One region of the Paraburkholderia sp. UCT70 genome, then DNA from elsewhere that is predicted to be linked to it. Evidence: riboswitches for the same ligand, from Rfam matches in the RefSeq annotation. Region 1 holds a riboswitch; the other holds the start of a gene.

Region 1 (4,972 bases):
CAGCCTTCGACACAGATATGTCGCGTGATCTGCTCCGCGTGAGGCAGCGCGTACAGCTCGGGCAGCGTCCACACGCGCTGGCCGGTGACGAGGCCGCTCAGTTTCAATTGATAATCTGAGCCGTCAACGTGCGGCACCTCGTCGATGCCGTAGTACGCGTTGAATGGAAACGGCCGCGTGATCTGCGCTTCGGTGTAGGTCGGCGCGAGCTGCTTCGGATCGAACAGCGCGGCCTGCGCGCGATCGTTCAGCCGCGACACGGCGGTGAGAAAACGGTTCACGGAAGCGTCGTCGGTCAGCGAGCAGCCGGTCAGCATCGACAGGCCTCCGAGCGTCAAGAGCTGCTTGCCGAACAGGCGTCGCGACGGCATCGCCAGTTCGCGCTTCGCATCGATCAGGATCGATGCGCGGTCGAGCTTGTGGCTCACACGCTGCGTGGTTTGGTCGGCTGGATTTTCGATCGGCTTGTTCATGATTCGGTATCCGTAGGGAATTCGCGTTGCGATTTCATGAGCGTAAGCATGCGCGTGGGTAGCCGCGGGCTCAACGTCCGCGCAACATCGCGAGCAACGAGCGCGGCACGAGCGCGACCATCGCCAGATGCACGGCGAGAAACGCGGCCAGCAGCGACATCGCGCTGAAGTGCACGATGCGCGCGTTGTCGTAGCCGCCCATCAGTTCGCGCAGCAGCGGAAACTGCACCGACTTCCAGATCGCGAGCCCCGATAGCACGAGCACGATCAGATCGGCGATCGCGAACAGGTAAGCGAATTTCTGCACCGCGTTGTAGACGCGCAGATCGCCATGCGACAGCTTCCCGCGCAACGCGGCGACGAAATCGCGCAGTACCGCGCGCGGCGTCAGCGGCAGGAACTTGCGCACGAAGCGCCCGCTCGCGAGATTCAGCGCGACATACACGAGACCGTTGAACACCAGCAGCCACATCGCCGCGAAGTGCCATTGCAGCGCGCCGCCGAGCCAGCCGCCCAGCGTGATCGCGGTCGGGAAGGTGAACGCTGGAAAGATCGGCGACGCGTCGTAGATGCGCCAGCCAGACAGCATCATCACGATCGCCGCGAGCGCGTTCAGCCAATGCGTGATGCGCAGCCACAGCGGATGAATGACGCCGCGCTTCGGCGCGGTGGGCGCGGCGGGTGCGCTGGGGCGCAAGGCGTGGGGTGTGGACATGGGGCTCTCCTCGAGCAGCGGTAGTGAATGCGGCGCGCGCGAGGTCGATCAACGGCACGCGGGAAGGTCGGTCGCTTGTAGCACGTCGCCGCTCGCGTCGCTTTCGACGAACGCGACCACGCCGAAGCGGTCGGCGGCGTTGGCGCTCGGATCGGCTTGCGCATCGACGCTCGCAGCGTGTACATCGATGTCCTGATGAATCCGCGCGTGACCGGAGACGAGCGGCACCGGCCCGAACCAGGCGCGCACGACGCGCTCGTGATGCAGCGTCGCGCCGCGGTTTTCGCCCGCGCCGACCTGCGTCGTCAGCGCGTTCTCATAGATCGCGAGATAGGCGCTCAACGCACCCGCGGCGGCGGCTGCCGTCGTGCTGAACTGCGCATCGACATCGAACGCGCCGGGCGCACGCGGGCTCAGCGCAAGTGCGACGCTCGCCTGGGCGGGTTCGGCGACGAGCTCGTCGATGCGGCGCTCGAAACTGTCGCGTTGCGACCAGTTGCGCAGCTCGCGGCCCGCGACGAACACTTCCGGCGTATAGAGCGTGTGCGCGCCCGCGAGACGCGTCAGCGTTTGCTGACGTTCGGTGAAGCGATGCTGGGAAAAGCGGTCGGTCCAGCCGAGGCTGTTCCAGTAGTCGACGTGCAGCGCGAGCGGCACGATGCCGTGCGCGGCACCGTCGCTTTTCCATTGACTGAGCCAGCGGTCGGCGGGCGGGCAGCTATCGCAGCCCTCGCTGCTGTACAGCTCGACGAGCGCGACGCGGTGCGCGGGGCTGTGCGTGGCGCATAGGGGCCCGGCCGCGTCGGCCGCACTGATGCCAGAAGCGCTCAGCAGAAAAAGCGCGAGGCCGACGGTGGGCGTCGAAAAAGTCGTAAAGCGCTGAAGTATCGAGCGATTGTGCGCGGTCGACATGACGTGCTCCGATCGTAATCTGCACGTTTGTCGAGCCGCGCGGCCGGTTATGACAAGCCTCTTTTAATTTTTTTTCCGGCATGGGATGAGCCAGCCAAAACTCGCCCGCGACTCAGTCGTAACTGACCACCACCGTCACGCGCGTGTCCGTATCGGTGCGCTTCGCGTTCAGCGACAGCACGCCGCCCGCGCGATCGACCGCGTAGTGGCCGTCGCGGGCCGTCGCGACGCGCCCGGTGCCATCGACGAACCGCGCCGCCACCAGATCGCGCGACTGCGTGCCGCCGTTCACTTCGAGCGCGACATCGGCCCCGCTGACGACGCCCGGCGGCGCGCTGAACGTCACCGTGCGCGAGAAGCGCTGACCCGCGACGCTCGCGCTACCGACGGCGACGCCAGGGGGCGCCGTATCCACGCTGATCTGCATCGGCGGTGCAACGATCATCCCCTCGAACCGGATCACGCCGCCCGTCACCGTCGATGCCGCCGGCGCCGCCAGCGGCGCGGCAAGCAATGCCACCACCGCGACTGTGCGACCGAACGTTCGCCACCGCCTGCTTTCCGCTTTCATGTGCACCTCTTTGTCAATCGGCGCGAGTCGCCTCGCGCCATTCACGCGCCATCCCGCGAATCGCTTCGCTGGAGTGCGGCCTTCGCTGCACTTTGTTTAACGGCAATCCTCTGACTGGCTTGAACGCAATGCGGACCACACCGCTTTCTTCTCGCACCGCACAAAAACGGTCAATCGTCGGGCGCGACGTCGCAAACGGAGCTGCGTGAGACAGCGTGCTAACATCAAACTTTCGTCTCGCTGCTGCCGCGCGGCCTCACGCTTTGTCGCCCGGCACCTCTCGATCGCTCTTCCCCAACACCTGGTCGTTTTGCCCGTGACTTCTCTGCGTCGTCCGACTTTCCGTGCTCTCGCCCGCTTGCGCCCATGCCGCGCAGGCGAGTGCGCGCGCGCGGACGTCGCGTCGCACGGCCCCGGCGAGACGTCCCGAACGGTCCCGCTTCACGCCGCCCGGCGCCCTCGCTGACGCAGCCCGCCAATACCCAGGGCCGCGTCGCCGGGCACCGGGCTCTCCCATTCGTCCACTCATCCGCCGACCACCCCATGGGTCGTTGCACGCCGCCTTCCATGACCGCCTTATCCGGAGTCCTGATGATGAAGAAGATCAAAACCTGCTACCTGACCGAACTCGACGTGACCCGCCTCGAGAAATACGCGGCTGCCGACGCCAAGTTGCAGCACATGCTCGACGATGTGCTCGAACGCGCGGTGATCGTCGACTCGCACGACATCCCCGCCGACGTCGTCACGATGAACTCGCAAGCGACGCTGATCGACACGGCGAGCGGCGAACAGATGACATGGACCGTCGTCTATCCGCCCAACGCCGATTTCGGGCAAGGGCGCCTGAACGTGTTCTCGCCGGCTGGCCTCGCGCTGCTCGGCGCGCGCCGCGGCGAGAGCATCCGCTTCACGCCACCCAGCGGCGATCAGAAAGTGCTCAAGCTCGACAAAATCCTGTATCAGCCTGAAGCCGCCGACGATTTTTCACTGTAAGCCGACCGTTCCCTCGCTGTAAGTTGCCCTGTCTGATGCGATCTCGAATCAAGCATAGGAGATGTCTGGTTTCATCCGGACCAGTTTTTGAATCATTCAGACAGGTTGCCAAACCGCCGGCGGGCGGTGTATCGTGTGCGCTGCTAACGCGGGGGTCCTGCGTAGCGCGGAGCTGGAGGTCCGTGTTGCGTGGGTGAGAAATACCCTTTGAACCTGATCTGGATAATGCCAGCGCAGGGAAGCGTACGGATTTCGCTCCAGCCTCAAGGGCCTCACCTCTCCGCGATTTCCGACTACTTCCATCTCGGTCTCCTGCTTAGCCGCCCCACTTTGTACGGAGACTTGCATGAACGCCAATCCGAAGTTTATTTCCGCCGAAGCCCACGTGGACGAGGCCGCCGTCGCGCCGTTGCCGAATTCGCGCAAGGTCTACGTGAGCGGCTCGCGCCCCGACATCCGCGTGCCGATGCGCGAAATCTCGCAGGCCGACACGCCCGACAGCTTCGGCGGCGAAAAGAATCCGCCGATCTACGTGTACGACACGTCGGGCCCCTACTCCGACCCGGACGCGGAGATCGACATCCGCGCGGGTCTACCCGCGCTGCGCCAGGCGTGGATCGAGGAGCGCGGCGACACCGAGCCGCTGACCGGTCTGTCGAGCAGCTTCAGCCGCGAGCGCGCCGCCGATCCGGCCACCGCGCAGCTGCGTTTTCCGGGACTGCATCGCACGCCGCGCCGCGCGATCGCCGGCAGGAACGTGACGCAGATGCACTACGCGAAGCAAGGCATCATCACGCCGGAAATGGAATACATCGCGATTCGCGAAAACCAGCGCCGTGCCGAATACCTCGAGACCCTGAAGACGAGCGGCCCGAACGGCGCGAAGCTCGCCGCGATGATGGGGCGTCAGCACCCCGGCCAGGCATTCGGCGCGAGCGCGTTCGGTCCGAACGGCCTCACCGAAATCACCGCGGAATTCGTGCGCGAGGAAATCGCGCGCGGCCGCGCGATCATCCCGAACAACATCAATCACCCGGAAAGCGAGCCGATGATCATCGGCCGGAACTTCCTCGTGAAGGTCAATGCGAACATCGGCAACTCGGCGGTGACATCGTCGATCGGCGAGGAAGTCGACAAGATGACGTGGGCGATCCGCTGGGGCGGCGACACGGTGATGGATCTGTCGACCGGCAAGCACATTCATGAAACGCGCGAATGGATCATCCGCAATAGCCCGGTGCCGATCGGCACGGTGCCGATCTATCAGGCCCTCGAAAAGGTCAACGGCAAGGCTGAAGACCTCAC
Region 2 (4,972 bases), 990 kb from region 1:
AAGCCCCACTCCATCACCTGGGCCGCATGCGACGGCACGCCGAGCCCGGCATCGACGATCAGCGGCACGTCCGGCAACCGCTCGCGCAACACGCGCAGCCCGTATGGATTGATCACGCCCTTGCCGGTGCCGATCGGCGCGCCCCACGGCATCAGCGCCTCGCAGCCGGCGTCGAGCAGACGGCGGCCGATCACCAGATCTTCGGTGCAGTACGGCAGCACCTTGAAGCCATCCTTGACGAGCCGCGCGGCGGCTTCGATCAGGCCGACCGGATCGGGCTGCAGTGTGTAGTCGTCGCCGATCAGTTCGAGCTTGATCCACTCGGTCTCGAAGATTTCGCGCGCCATGTGCGCGGTCGTCACCGCTTCACCGACGCTCAGGCAACCTGCCGTGTTCGGCAAGAGCGGCACGCCATGGCGCTTGAGCAGATCGAAGAAGCCGGCTTCGGCGTGGCCCTCGTTCATCTGACGGCGCAGCGCGACCGTCACCATGCCGGGGCGCGCGGCGTCGATCGAATCGGACAGCGATTGCAGCGACGGATAGCGCGATGTGCCGAGCAGCACGCGGCTTGCAAAAGTTTGACCGTATAGCGTCAGCGCGTCGGCGGTCTCGTGAGAAGTCATTTGCATCATCCTGGTTTGCCCTCGCGGCTAGAACCGACCGCGTTGCGGCAATGGGTTTTCGGCGACGGTTGTTGCGTTCGGTAAGCGACAGGCTGGCGCGGTCGCGCTCAGCCGCCCGCGACCGGCTGCACGACGTCGAGCCGGTCGCCCGTTTGCAACGCGCGCGCCGCATGCTGCGCACGCGCGACGAAATCGCCGTTGAGCGCGACCGCGAACGGCGGACGTGCGCCAAAGGCGGCGAGCGCATCGGCGACAGTCGCGCCCTCGGGCAGCGACAACGGCTTCTGATTGATATGAATGTCCATGGTGTTCGAATACGGTTCAATCGATGGCGCAAGCGGCATCGCGCGCGGCACGTTGGCCGCTACGCTCGGGCCGGCTCGCGCGCGAAATGCTGCTGGAACAGCTCGCTCCAGCGTGAGTCGCGCCGCCAGCCGGCGAATGCGTCGGCATCACCGACGCGGCCGTCGAGCAGCGCGCTCGCGAAGCGCACGGCTTCGTCGGCGACTTCGGGCGCGATCATGTAGCCGTGCCGGTACAGGCCGTTCACGCGCAGCGTGCGCGCGCCGTCCCACAGCAGCGCGGGACGATGATCGGGCAAGGTCGGCCGGCACTGCGAATTCAGCTCGAGAATGCGCGCCTCGCCGAAGCCCGGGTGCACCGAAAACGCCGCGCTCAGCAACTCGAGCGCCGAACGCACGCTGACGGGCGACATGTCCTCACCCTCCACCTCGGTCGCGCCGATCACGTAGAGGCCGTTCTGCTTCGGTGCGATATACAGCGGGTAACGCGGATGCAGTAGCCGCACCGGGCGCGTCAGCTGCAGGTGAGGCGCATGCACGCGCGCCACTTCGCCGCGGATGCCGCGCAGCGTCGGCAGCACCGGCTTCGCGCCGAGCCCGCGGCAATCGATGGTGATGCCGGCCTCGGGCAGCGATGCGTCGTCGATCGGCGTGTTCCAGTGCGTGTCGACGCCGCGCTCGGCAAGCCCGGCCGCGAGCGCGGACAGCACCTGGCGGTTGTCGAGCTGGCCTTCTCGCGGCAGCAGCCAGCCTTGGCTGAAGCGGCCGGCCAACGCGGGTTCGGCGGCGCCGAGCTGCGCGCCCGCCAACGCGACGAAGCCGCCGTCGAGCAACTCGGCCGGCGCGTTCGCACGCACGCGCCGCTCGAATAGCGGCGCCTCGGTGCGATCCGCGTGATGCCAGACGACGAGCGTGCCGTTGCGCTGGAAAAACACCGGCTCCGGCAGTTCGGCAAGCACGCGCGGCCAGCTTTCGAGCGAACTCGCGCCAAGCCGCGTGATCAGCAGCTCGGCGCTCGCGGCCTCTGCCAGCGGTGCGAGCATCGCGGCGGCGACCCACGCGGCAGCCTGCGAACCGGTGGCATCGCCGCGCTCGTAGAGCGCCACGCGATGCCCGTCGCCAGCGAGGCGCCACGCGACCAGCCGGCCGCACAGGCCGCCGCCGAGCACGGCGAAATCGGGTCGGGCGGGACGGTTCATCGCGCGCGCTCCGTTCGACTGCGGTGGGCAAAACCAAGACGGCACGGCTCGCCCGAGGCGGCGTGACGAAGGGAAAAATGCATGTCTGAAGAATAGGCGGTCATCGAGTCCTTTCCGTACGGCCAAAAAACGCACGTACCCAGGACGAAACCGGCGGGTGAAGCCGGCCGGTCACGACGTGCACATGTGAGCTGCGCTCGCCGCCCGGCGGGGAATGGAAGACGGTTGCTTCCGGAAACTTCCCGCGCCGGTATTACCCGGATCGGGTGCAAAGGGTCTCTCTCAGCCTCGCCGTCCCGGCATGAAAGTCATGCCGCCTGTGGGCGAAGCACCCCTGTTTCGTCGCAGGTCATTAGACCATAAAAGGCGCGGCGCCCGCAAACCAGCGCTCCGCGGTCGCCACCCCAATTTTGATCTGGCACCGTCTATCGAGATGCCGGTGCGAAGCGGCCCGGCGCTCTGGCACAATGCCGTGACCGGTGCCGCAAAAACGCGGCGCGCGCGGCGCTCGTGGCCGCATGCGTGGCGGCGGCACCCCAGCGGATGCCGGCCCCGAAAATTAATTTTCGCTTAAGGGCGTCACGCCAGAATCGGGCGCCCGTCCGGACTCGCGTTCATCGAGCGTGATGGCGCGATGCCCGGCCAGGTATCGCAGACCCGCGGCAGCCACGCCCTCGCAAAGGAGCCTGCTGTTGGCGGGATCGCCCGACATGGGTCAACCAGATCGGACCCGTACGCCGGAATGGCACTTCGGGTCAGCACTTCATCAGGACGCTCATGACACCACATACTTCCGCCAGCCCCGCGCTGCCGCCCGACGAAAAGGTCTCCGCGTGGACCCTGATCAAGCCCTACTGGGTTTCCGAGGAACGAGGCATCGCGTGGGGGCTGCTCGTCACGATCATCGTGATGAACCTGCTCGTCGTCTGGATCAACGTGCGCCTGAATAGCTGGAGCAGGGACTTCTACAACGCGCTGCAGGCGAAGAACGTCCACGACTTCCCGCACCTGCTGATGATCTTTACCGGACTCGCGTTCGGTTTCATCATCCTTGCCGTGTATGGACGCTATCTGCGCCAGATGCTCGGCTTCCGCTGGCGCCAGTGGCTGACCACCCGCTACCTGAACGAGTGGCTCAACGACAGCGCGTTCTACCGCATCGAGCGCGACCGCCTCGCCGACAACCCCGACCAGCGGATCAGCGACGACCTGCAGTCGTTCGCGACCACCACGCTGTCGCTGACGCTCGATCTGCTGTCGACCGTCGTCACGCTCGTGTCGTTCATCACGATCCTGTGGTCGCTCGCGGGCGCGTTGAGCATCTCGCTCGGCGGCATGCCGCTGCAGATCCCCGGCTACATGGTGTGGGCCGCCGCGCTGTATGCGGTGGTCGGCTCGCTCATCACGCAGAAGGTCGGCCATCCGCTCGTGTCGATCAACTATCAGGCGCAGAAAGTCGAGGCCGATTTCCGTTTCGGCTTGATCCGGCTGCGTGAGAACGCCGAGCAGATCGCGTTCTACAACGGCATGGAAACCGAGAAGACGAACGCGCGCACGCTGTTCGGCCGCATCCGCGACAACTGGTGGCAGGTAATGAAGTACACGAAGCGCCTGACCTTCGTGCTGAGCTTCTATGGCCAGATCGCGATCATTTTCCCGATCGTCGTCGCCTCGCCGCGCTACTTCGCGGGCGCATTCACGTTCGGCGTGCTGATGCAGATTTCGAGCGCGTTCGGCACGGTCAGCGATTCGTTCTCGTGGTTCATCAACAGTTATACGAGCCTCGTCGAATGGCGCGCGACCGTGAACCGGTTGCGCGAATTCAAGCGCGTCGTGCATTCGCCGCGTCTGAAGGAATCGGTGTCGCCGGCCACGGAACATGGCGGCATCAATCTGCATTTCGTCGACAGCAACACGCTTACCACCGACAGCCTCCAGCTCGCGCTGCCCAATGGCAACCCACTGTCGCGCATCCGCGATATCGCGATCCGGCCGGGCTCGCGCTGGCTCGTGCGCGGTCCGTCGGGCGCCGGCAAGAGCACGCTGATGCGCGCGCTCGCGGGCCTGTGGCCGTTCGGCGACGGCTCGATCGACGCACCGGTCAACGCGCGCATGATGTTCATCCCGCAGGTCAGCTACATGCCGATCGGCACGCTGAAGGCGGCGCTCGCGTATCCGTCGGCGGCGGACACCTATGGCGACGACGAATGCCGCGACGCGCTCATCACCTGCCATCTGTCGGAATACGCGGACCGTCTGCAGGAAACGGCGCACTGGACTCGCGTGCTGTCGCCGGGTGAGCAGCAGCGCTTCGCCGCCGCGCGCGTGCTGCTGCACAAGCCGGACTACCTGTTCCTCGACGAAGCGACCAGCGCGCTCGACGCGGAAAACGAGGCGCGGCTCTATCGGCTGTTCACCGAGCGGTTGCCGAAGGCTGCGATCGTCAGCGTCGCGCATCGCGAATCGCTCGCAGCGTTCCATGACGAAACGCTCGACGTCGAGCGTTCTGTCGAAGCGGTAGCGGCGTGAGCGACGCGAGCGGCGCTCACGTCAGCGAAGCGCACGGCGCCGCCGCTCGCGTCGTGCTGATCACCGGCGCCGGTTCCGGCATCGGCGCGGCGCTCGCACGGCGCCTCGCGGCGCCGCATACGTCGTTGATGCTGCACGCGCGCGGCGCAGACGACGCCTCCCGTCGACGGCTCGTGCAGGTTGCCGCCGACTGCACGGCAAGCGGCGCACGCTGCGCGACCGTGTTCGGCGACCTCGCCGAGCGCGGCGCGGCGGAGCACGTGATCCATCAGACGCTTGCGAGCTTCGGCGCACTCGATCAACTGGTCGCGAACGCCGG

The links. A riboswitch is a leader RNA that binds a small molecule or an ion and turns the genes downstream of it on or off. The one in region 1 is predicted to bind thiamine pyrophosphate.
Region 2: linked by a shared signal. The riboswitch ahead of OKW41_RS39045 (FAD-dependent oxidoreductase) and the one ahead of thiC (phosphomethylpyrimidine synthase ThiC) in region 1 are both predicted to bind thiamine pyrophosphate.

What each region holds. Positions count from the first base shown of each region.
Region 1 is NZ_JBNPVZ010000004.1:1,888,605-1,893,576, forward strand. It holds gene OKW41_RS34280 (molybdopterin-dependent oxidoreductase) at 1-473, opposite strand, end outside; gene OKW41_RS34285 (cytochrome b/b6 domain-containing protein) at 544-1,188, opposite strand; gene OKW41_RS34290 (DUF1223 domain-containing protein) at 1,237-2,100, opposite strand; gene OKW41_RS34295 (hypothetical protein) at 2,213-2,671, opposite strand; gene OKW41_RS34300 (GreA/GreB family elongation factor) at 3,263-3,667, shown strand; TPP riboswitch at 3,808-3,925, shown strand; gene thiC (phosphomethylpyrimidine synthase ThiC) at 4,014-4,972, shown strand, end outside.
Region 2 is NZ_JBNPVZ010000004.1:2,882,272-2,887,243, forward strand. It holds gene OKW41_RS39035 (thiazole synthase) at 1-623, opposite strand, end outside; gene thiS (sulfur carrier protein ThiS) at 731-928, opposite strand; gene OKW41_RS39045 (FAD-dependent oxidoreductase) at 988-2,124, opposite strand; TPP riboswitch at 2,347-2,470, opposite strand; gene OKW41_RS39050 (ABC transporter ATP-binding protein/permease) at 2,902-4,653, shown strand; gene OKW41_RS39055 (SDR family NAD(P)-dependent oxidoreductase) at 4,650-4,972, shown strand, end outside.